DNA from 4 places in the Streptomyces sp. CNX435 genome. Region 1 is predicted to be linked to each of the others. Evidence: riboswitches for the same ligand, from Rfam matches in the RefSeq annotation. Region 1 holds a riboswitch; each other region holds the start of a gene.
What was found. Region 1 has a riboswitch for cyclic di-AMP ahead of T328_RS00820 (M23 family metallopeptidase). Riboswitches for the same ligand answer to the same signal wherever they lie in the genome.
Positions count from the first base shown of each region.

Region 2: it holds a riboswitch for cyclic di-AMP, as region 1 does, so the genes downstream of both, T328_RS04390 (aggregation-promoting factor C-terminal-like domain-containing protein) here and T328_RS00820 (M23 family metallopeptidase) in region 1, are expected to answer to the same signal.
Region 3: it holds a riboswitch for cyclic di-AMP, as region 1 does, so the genes downstream of both, T328_RS20230 (transglycosylase family protein) here and T328_RS00820 (M23 family metallopeptidase) in region 1, are expected to answer to the same signal.
Region 4: it holds a riboswitch for cyclic di-AMP, as region 1 does, so the genes downstream of both, T328_RS17945 (M23 family metallopeptidase) here and T328_RS00820 (M23 family metallopeptidase) in region 1, are expected to answer to the same signal.

Region 1 covers NZ_JCANTA010000001.1:205,321-207,512, forward strand. The annotation lists gene T328_RS00815 (hypothetical protein) at 1-184, shown strand, start outside; gene T328_RS00820 (M23 family metallopeptidase) at 272-1,054, opposite strand; cyclic di-AMP (ydaO/yuaA leader) riboswitch at 1,063-1,227, opposite strand; gene T328_RS00825 (protein kinase domain-containing protein) at 1,599-2,192, shown strand, end outside.
Region 2 covers NZ_JCANTA010000002.1:233,263-235,454, forward strand. The annotation lists gene T328_RS04385 (FadR/GntR family transcriptional regulator) at 1-257, shown strand, start outside; gene T328_RS04390 (aggregation-promoting factor C-terminal-like domain-containing protein) at 342-1,235, opposite strand; cyclic di-AMP (ydaO/yuaA leader) riboswitch at 1,242-1,415, opposite strand; gene T328_RS04395 (hypothetical protein) at 1,519-2,091, opposite strand.
Region 3 covers NZ_JCANTA010000012.1:771-2,962, forward strand. The annotation lists gene T328_RS20230 (transglycosylase family protein) at 1-891, opposite strand, end outside; cyclic di-AMP (ydaO/yuaA leader) riboswitch at 895-1,087, opposite strand; gene T328_RS20235 (dipeptidase) at 1,328-2,192, opposite strand, start outside.
Region 4 covers NZ_JCANTA010000010.1:6,380-8,571, forward strand. The annotation lists gene T328_RS17945 (M23 family metallopeptidase) at 1-840, opposite strand, end outside; cyclic di-AMP (ydaO/yuaA leader) riboswitch at 852-994, opposite strand; gene T328_RS17950 (cytochrome P450 family protein) at 1,339-2,192, opposite strand, start outside.

The sequences.
Region 1 (2,192 bases):
CGACCAGTTCGTGCGCAACCTGCCGAAGAACGCGGAGCCGCCGACGTTCACAGTCCTGCCGAGCGGCATCGTCTACGTCTCCAGCCAGTCCCCTGCGAAAGCGGCCCCCGACCACTACGAGGCGCACGCCATCCTGATGGACACCACCGGTGCCCCGGCGCAGCCGGAGCCGGGCGACCTCTGACGGCGGGCCGCGGCGGCACAGCCGTGACGGGTGGGCCCCGGCCGGGGTTCGGCCGGGGCCCACCCGGTGGGGGGTGCGGCGCGTCGCTCAGGCGCTGCCCGAGACGTTCACGCCGTGGTTCTCCAGCCAGGTGATCGGGTCCTCGGCGGATCCGTACTCCGGTGTCGTGCGGACCTCGAAGTGCAGGTGCGGGCCGGTGACGTTGCCGGTGGCGCCGGACTCGGCGATCGCCTCGCCCATGCCGACGGAGTCGCCCACGGAGACGTCGATCTGCGACAGATGGGCGTAGTGGGTGTAGTCCTCGGCGCCGTGCTTGACGACGATCTCGTACCCGAAGGAGTCGTTCCAGCCGGCGTCGACGACGACTCCCTTGGCCGCGGCCTGGACCGTCGTGCCCACGGGCACGGACCAGTCCTGGCCGGTGTGGCCGCTCTCCCAGTGCGCGCCGGACGCCGCGTAACCCGCCGTGGGCGTGCTGCCGTCGACGGGCATGACGGCGGTCGGCTCGTCCGCGGCGGTGTCGGTGCCGTACGAGGCGCTGTCGGCGTCCGCGTCGGTGCCGGAGCCGGCCGCGGGGCCGTCGAGGGACAGCTCCATGCCGGGGGAGATAAAGTCCGGGTCGTCGCCGATGACGGATCTGTTGTTCTCGTACAGCGCCTTCCAGCCGCCGTCGACGTCCTGCTCCGCGGCGATGACGGAGAGGGTGTCGCCGGAGGCGACGGTGTAGGTGGAGTCTTCTTCGGCGAAGGCGGTGGACGCGCCGATGACCGGCAGCGCGAGGGTGGCGCCCGCCGCCGAAGCGCGAGTGGCGAGCTTGCGGACGCCGCTGGGGCGGCGCAGCGCTCGGTGGCGGCCGTGTGAGGACGACATCTGACGGGCCTCTTTCTCCGGACGCCTGCGAGGTCAGCTGTCGGGTTCGGGCTGGAGTTGCCCGGCCGCCGGCTTCGGCGGACCTCACCCCAAGCCGTCGCAAGGGACGGCGGTGGTCCGGCGGTTGCCGGACCCGTGGGTCCCCCGCTCCTGCCCGGCGGTGAGAGCTGAACGGCAGGTCCCGCGGCGCCGGGGGCAGGATTCGGCGGTCCGGCACCAGCAGGTGTTCGCCTCTCGAACGGGCAGTCACGCTAGGGCGCTCATGTGTGCGATGACAAGGTCGTCACGCGTTCCCGCGCAATAATTGACTTCGCGTCGCGGGGAGTTCACGCGGCGCAGCCGCCAGACCCGGGCAAGCCCCGATTTGCCCGCCGCACTCCGACAAAGAGCGCCGCGAGCCCGGATGCGTCGACATGCCCGAAGCGGGCGGCAGTGGCGTCGCCGGATGGCTATGCGCTTTCCGTGCGCTGAACATCCGGAGCGCGCGCCACGGACCTAAGCTGGGGGCCACGGGACGGAATTGGGGGCGCGCACGGTGCTGGACGTGGAGCTGCACCGGGATTTCCGGTACGTGCACGAGCCGTTGCCCGCGGGCGACAGCGCGTTACCCACGCTCGGGCACGAAGAACTGGTCGGCGGGCTCGCCGAGCGCCTGCGCTATTCGCACGGTGGCGCCTTCCTCGTCACCGGGTTCCGCGGGGTCGGCAAGTCCACGCTGGTGGACCGGGCGCTGACCGAGGCCGCCGGGCAGTGGCGCCCGGACGAGGAGTTGCTCGCGGTCCACCTGACGGTGGCGCGCACCATGACGGCGGACGAGTTGCTGTTCGCCGTCGTGCGGCGGATCGTCGAGACCCTGGACGACCGGGAGTTGCTGCAGCGCCTGCCGCCCGAGGTGCGGGACAAGCTTCTCCTCGCGTACATGCGCACCTCGTTGTCGTACACGCAGACCCACTCCGAGAGCACCGAACGCGGCGCGACCCTCGGCGCGGGCGCCATGCGTGGCGCACTGGCCGCCCTGGCCCCCTCGGTCAGCCTGAGCGGCCGGCGCATCCAGGCCCAGGCCACCGAGGCGGCCTTCCTCGCCTACTCCGAGACCGACGTCGAGTACGACCTGCTGCGCATCATCCGGCTGCTCTCC
Region 2 (2,192 bases), on a different contig from region 1:
TCGCCACCGGCCTGGCCGCCCGCGACCGGCTGGTGCACGGCCCCGGGCACCGCCCTCGGGATCCGGTGCCGAGCCACCGCGCGGTGCTCGACGCGGTACGGGCCCAGGACCCGAACGCGGCCGAGGCGGCGATGCGCAGGCTGCTCGCACAGGCGGCGCACGACCTGGCCGAGCTGAGCGCGGCACCGGGCCCGGAGCCCACCCCGGCGCCCGCGGCGGCGGACGAACAGGGGACCGAACAGGGGGCCGGGGCGTAGCCGGCGCACGAGCGCGCCCCGCCGCGCGGACGCATCCGCACGACGGGGCGGCGAAGAACTCCCGCGGGCCCACGGCCCCGGGGGTCAGTACCAGTTGTTGGCCTGCCAGAACTCCCAGGCGGCGCACGGGCTGCCGTAGCGCTCGTTCATGTAGTCCAGGCCCCACTCCAGCTGGGTGACCGGGTTGGTCCGCCAGTCGGAGCCGGCCGACGCCATCTTGTCGCCCGGCAGGGCCTGCATGAGGCCGTACGCACCGGAGCTGGGGTTGGTCGCGGTGTGGTCCCAGCCGCTCTCCCGCTCCACGATGTTGCTGAAGCAGGTGAACTGGTCCGCGGGCACGATCTCCCGGGCCGCGGCCTGGATGCCCGACTCGGTGGTCGGGACGCTCGCCTGCGACGCCTCCGTGGCACCGCCGGAGCCGCCGGAACTCCCGGAGGACGACGCGCCGTTCGGGTCGATCGACTTGTCGACCTTGCCGCCCTCGGTGTCGATGCGCAGCTCGGTGCCGACCTTCAACGCGGCCGGGTTGTCGCCGATGGCCTTCTCGTTGTCGACGTACACGCGCTGCCAGCCGCCGGGCACGTCGTACTTCGCGGCGATCTTGGACAGCGTCTCGCCGGCACCGACGGTGTGCTGGACGTAGCGCTGCTGCTTCTCGCTCTCGGCGGCGGTCTGGTCGGCCTCGGCGGGCTTGCTCTCGGCCTTCCCGTCGAGGTCCAGCTCCTGGCCCGGGAGGATCAGGTGCGGGTTGTCGCCGACGGCAGCCTTGTTGGCCTCGTACAGCCGCTGCCAGTCGGCCCCGAATCCGTTGTCCTCGGCGATCTCCGAGAGGGTGTCGCCCTTTTCGACCGTATAGGCGTGCGCGGCGGTCGCCGCGACTCCGCCGGCGACGGGGAGGGCTATGCCCACTCCCGCGGCGGCGGCATAGCGGCGGGTGGAGCGCGACTTGGGCGCGCGCCGGGTGCCGGTTCCGGCCATGGTGGCTCGCTCTTTCTCCGACGCCTGCGAAGTGAGCTGTCGGGTTCGGGCTGGAGTTGCCCGGCCGCGTCGTGCGGTGCGGCTTCACCCCGAGTCGGGGAGTCCGGTGCGGTTGCCACCGGGCCTCCGGCCGACGGAGAAATGGTTCCCCCGCTCCTGCCCGAACGGCTGTGGGGACGACGGTTCCGGGCTCCGACGGGCAGGATTCGGCGTACCGGAGCACGGTGCTCGCGTCTGCGAACCTCTCGGACACTAGGAGATCGAACGGCAGATCACAAGAGGATCACGAGGATCCACGCGGACTCTGACGCTCCGTGGCTACGCGTGCACGTGTAGGGCGGTTGGTGCGCTTGTGGCGTTGGACACCTCCGCCGCGGCGCAGCGCCTCCAGCAGCGGCGGCCCCGCCGGTACGACGAGACCGTGCACCCCGCGGTCCGCGGCGCCGGACAGCGCGGCCCGCCAGGCGTCCGGCCCGGCCGGCGCCGCCACCGGGGTCCAGGGCCCGGCGCCCGGCTCCTCGTACCCGGGCCCGGCGGGCGCCAGCCGGCGGAAGGCGGGCACCGTCGGGGCGACGGCGACGAGTTCCGCGCACCGCCGGGAGTCGGCGGCGAGCGCGAGCCGGCGCTCGCTCAGCAGCACGACGGTGGCCAGCGCCCGGGCCAGCCACGCGGCCTGCGGAACACTGTCGGGCAGGGCGACGACGAGCTTCGCCCGGTTCGTGGCGCCGGCCAGGGCGGCGGCGAGCGCCAGCACGTCGTGCGCCGGGTCCGGACCGCCGTCCAGCCACAGCGCGTCGGCGCCCGCGGAGTCGTACGCCGCGCACTCCGCCAGCCAGACGCCGGGCTCCTCCGGCATCTTGGGGAGCAGTACCCCGACGTGGACCGCCCGTCTAGCGCCGGCAGCGCCGCCGGACGGGGGTGGAGATGCGCTCATCGTGGGCCTCCCCGAGTGGCTGA
Region 3 (2,192 bases), on a different contig from region 1:
GAAGTCGACACCGGTGTGGTAACCGCTGGACCACGAGCCGCCGGCGGCCCGGTACGGGGTGGACACGGGGGCGTCGACCGGAGCGGAGAAACCGCTCGCCGAAGCGTCCGCGGCGGGCTGCTCCTGCTGCGGCTCCGCGGCCGGCTTCTCCTCCTGTGCGGAGGGCTGGGCCGGAGCGGACTCCGGCTCCTCCAGGGTGACCTCTTCGCCGCCGTCGAAGACGTACTCCTGGCCGGGGAAGATCAGGTCCGGGTCGTCGCCGATGACGTCCTTGTTGGTCTCGTAGATCGACTGCCAACCGCCCTCGATGCCGTGCTTGATAGCAATGTCCCACAGGGTGTCCCCGGAGACGACGGTGTAGGTGCCGGCCTTCTCGTACTTCTTCTCCGGCGCCGGGTCCTGCTGCGGGGCCTGCTCCTGCTGGGCGGGCTGCGCCGACTCGGGCTGCGCCGCGGGCTCGCTCTCCGGCTGAGCCGCCTCGCCACCGCCGGTGGAGAGGTCGGGGGCGGGGCCGCCCTGGGTGAGCCCGGCCTGCACGGAGCAGACCGGCCAGGCGCCGGGGCCCTGGGACGCGAGCACCTTCTCGGCGATCTCGATCTGCTGCTCCTTGGTGGCCAGGTCGGCGCGCGGCGCGTACTGCAGGCCGCCGTAGCCCTCCCAGGTGCTCTGCACGAACTGCAGGCCGCCGTAGAAGCCGTTACCGGTGTTGATGCTCCAGTCGCCGGTGCTCTCGCACTGGGCGACTCGGTCCCAGGTGTCGACGGAGGCGGCCTGGGCGTGGCCGCCGGCGATGAGGGGGATGGCGACGCCGGCGCTGCCGGCGGTGATGACGAGGGCCCTGCTGCCCCGGGCTATCCGGCCCAGGCGACGGTGACGTCCGCGTGCGGACATGGACATGCTCCTCTCCGACGCCTGCGAGGTGAGCTGTCGGGTTCGAGCTGGAGATGCCCGGCCATGCGGAGCATGGCTTCACCCCAAGCCGTCCCGCGCTTGCGCGCAGTCCGGCACTTACCTGGGTCCCCCGCTCCTGCCGTGAAAACTGAAGTGCCTGCCCGTCCCCGCCGACAGGATTCGGCGTTACGGCGACGAGGTGCCCGCATCGGTGGCGCGAGCACGGCGAGCACCGTAAACACACAGCCGAAACCAGAACAAGCTGTAAACCGCCGTCAAGGCCGTTTCCCACGTCACATGGGAATCAGCCCGACAATCGCCACATCCCGCGCCGCTCCTCAATCCCCCCTCGCGGGTGGAGACTTATCGATTCCAGAGGAGTCGGACACATTGCCCCATGACATGAGAATTCCGTGAGTGACTTATGTCACTCTGCTCAACCCCGGGCGTCCGCGGGACCGTCGAGCTGTTCGATGGTCGCGATCGACGGACCGCGCCGCGCGGCCACCTCGCGGGCGGCCGACTCGGCGTCGCGCAGCACCCGCAGCGCGTTCCGCCACAGCAGCCTGGCCAGGTCTTCTTCCGACCAACGGCGGTGCAGCAGCTCGGCGACGAGGTGCGGATAACCGGCCACGTCGGCGAGGTCGGCGGGGGTGAACGGGGTGCCGTCGAAGTCGCCGCCGATACCGATATGGTCGATTCCTGCCGCTTCGCGCATATGGTCCAGATGGTCCGCCACGGTGGCGGCCGTCGCCCGCGGTCGCGGGTTCGCCTCCTCGAACGCACGGCGTACGCGGTCCGCTTCGTCGCCCGCGTCGAACGGGTCCAGACCGCGGGCGCGCATGTGCTCGTCGATTTCCGCGGTCCACGCCACGGCGGCCGGCAGGACGAACTTCGGCACGAACGTGGCCATCGCCACACCGCCGTTGGCGGGGAGCATTTCCAGCACATCGTCAGGAATGTTGCGCGGATGGTCACATAGGGCGAGAGCGGACGAATGGGAGAAAACGACCGGCGCCTCGGTGACGCGCAGCGCGTCGCGCATGGTGGCCGGCGCCACATGGGACAGGTCGACGAGCATGCCGACCCGGTTCATCTCCCGCACCACCTCCTCGCCGAAGGCGGTGAGCCCGCCGTGCCGCGGCTCGTCGGTGGCGGAGTCGGCCCAGTCGGTGTTGTCGTTGTGCGTGAGCGTCATGTAGCGCACGCCGAGGCGGTGCAGGGCGCGGAGGGTGGCGAGCGAGTTGGCGATGGAATGCCCGCCCTCGGCCCCCATCAGCGAGGCGATCCGGCCGGCGGCC
Region 4 (2,192 bases), on a different contig from region 1:
GGTGTGGCCCGCGGCCCACATGTCGCCGGACTCGCCGAACGTCGAGGTGAGCGTGTAACCGCTGAGCGGGGCGACGTAGCTGGCGGCGAGCTTGGCGAGGCGCTCGGCCTCCGCCTTGCGGCGGGCCTCCTCCTCGGCCTTGCGGCGGCGCTCCTCCTCCAGGCGGCGCTGGCGCTCCTCTTCCGCCGCCTTCGCCTCGGCGGCCTCTTCGGCCGCCTGCTCGGCGGCCTCGGCCTCGGCGGCGGCGCGGGCCGTGGCGTCGGCCTCCGCCTGCTGCTGGTCGGCCTGCTCCAGGATGCGCGCCCGCAGGGCCTCGCCGGAGTCGGCGGTCGGGGTGGCGGTGTCCGAGCCGGTGTCGGCGGCGTAGCTGACCTGGGTGAGGGGTGCCGTGGTGACGACCGTGTCGTCGGCGGCGGGCTCTTCCTCGGTGGGCACCAGCTCGCCCACGCCCGGCAGGCTCTCGGCGTCCGGGAGTTGAGCGCTTATCCCGCTCGTGACGGCGTCGACCTGGTCGGGCATGGATATCGCGACCGGCGGCTTCTCCTGCGCCGTGGCCATGCTGCCCGCACCGACGGCGGCGAAGACGCCGACGCCGAGTACGGCGCCGCTGCGCGCCATGCTGCCGCCGCGCTGCTTGGCGAGACGCCGACGGCCGCGGGAGGGAAGGTCGTCCTCGGGGAAGACTTCGTCGACCGGCTCTTCGGCATAGCCGACCGGCTCTTCGGCGGCGTAGCCGGTGGGCGCGTACCCCTCGGGGGCGTTGCCACCGGACGCATAGCCGTCGTAGCCGTAATCGTCATAGCCATGGCCGTAGCCAGGCCCAGACCTGTAGGACGCCACGAAGGCGTACTCCTTTCCTTCCTTCTCGCCTACCGGGTTAGCTGACGGGTTCGGAGCAGGAAGGTCTCCTACAGGCCGCCTCCTGGCGGAGGTTGGCCCGATTCACCCCAAGGTGGTGGTTCCCCGGTTCCCTAGGTGTTGCCGTTGCTGCAGTTGTGACGCGTGCGGGATTCGGCGACGGCGCACGGAGCCGCCTCTTGCGGCGGCAGTGACGACCGCGCTGCGTCACCGAACGCTAGCGGACGACGGCGTTCGATTCCAAGTCGTTCCCGTTATTCAGTTGTGCTTTGCTGCGGACGATACGGGCATGTACCTGTGGAAACGGACAAGTTGACGCACCGGCTACGCGGGGTGAGGTCCGGTCGTTAGCTGATCGTGCATCAGTTGTTATGCGGAGGGGCGCTATTCCATTACGGAGAGTGTGCGGGAACGGGAACGGGAGAGGGCGATCTGCGCGCCCCCGCACCCCCCGTCGCGCGCACACGGCGCCCACCGGCGTCAGGCGAGCCGTACCGGGAAGGACTCCAGGTCGTTCTGCGTCAGCACCGGCAGGTTCCGGATCTCCTCCACCGGCACCGCCGCCCGCAGCCCCGGGAAGCGCGCGAAGAGCGCCGGCAGCGCCACCGCCGCCTCCAGCCGCGACAGCGCCGCGCCCGGGCAGATGTGCGGCCCGTGCCCGAACGTCATGTGCCGGATCGGCGTCGGCCGCGCCACGTCGAAGACGTCCGCGTCCGGCCCGTGCTGCCGGGCGTCCCGCCCGATCGCGCGGTACGAGATGACGACGCCCTCGCCCTTCTCGATCACCGTGCCGGCGATCTCGATGTCCTCCGTCGCGAACCGCATCAGCAGGTGGGTCACCGGCGGGTCGTAGCGCAGCGCCTCCTCGATCGCCGTCTCCCACGCCACCTTGCCCGCCCGGACCATGCCGAGCTGCCCGGGGTGCGCCAGCAGCGCGCGCACGGTGGTGAGCAGGAGCGTGATCGTGGTCTCGTGCCCGGCCGCGATCATCGACTTCAGGTTGCCGACGACCTCTTCCTCGGTCAGCGGCTCGCCGCCCTCGTCGGCGAGGATCAGCGCGCTCGTGAGGTCGTCGCCGGGGTCGGCGGTCTTCTGTCGCACCATGTCCGTGAACACGCGGTCCAGCTCCGCCATCACCGCCAGCCGCTCGTCCTGCGGGGTGAGCATGGAGAAGAACGCCTTCCACAGCCGCATCTGCCGCGGTATCTCCGACTCGGCGACGCCCATCAGCGCGCACACCACCCGCATCGGCAGCGGCTGCGCGAAGACCTCCTTGAGGTCGACCACCCCGTCGCCCCCGGCCGCCGCGGCCTCCAGCGCGTCCAGCAGCTCGG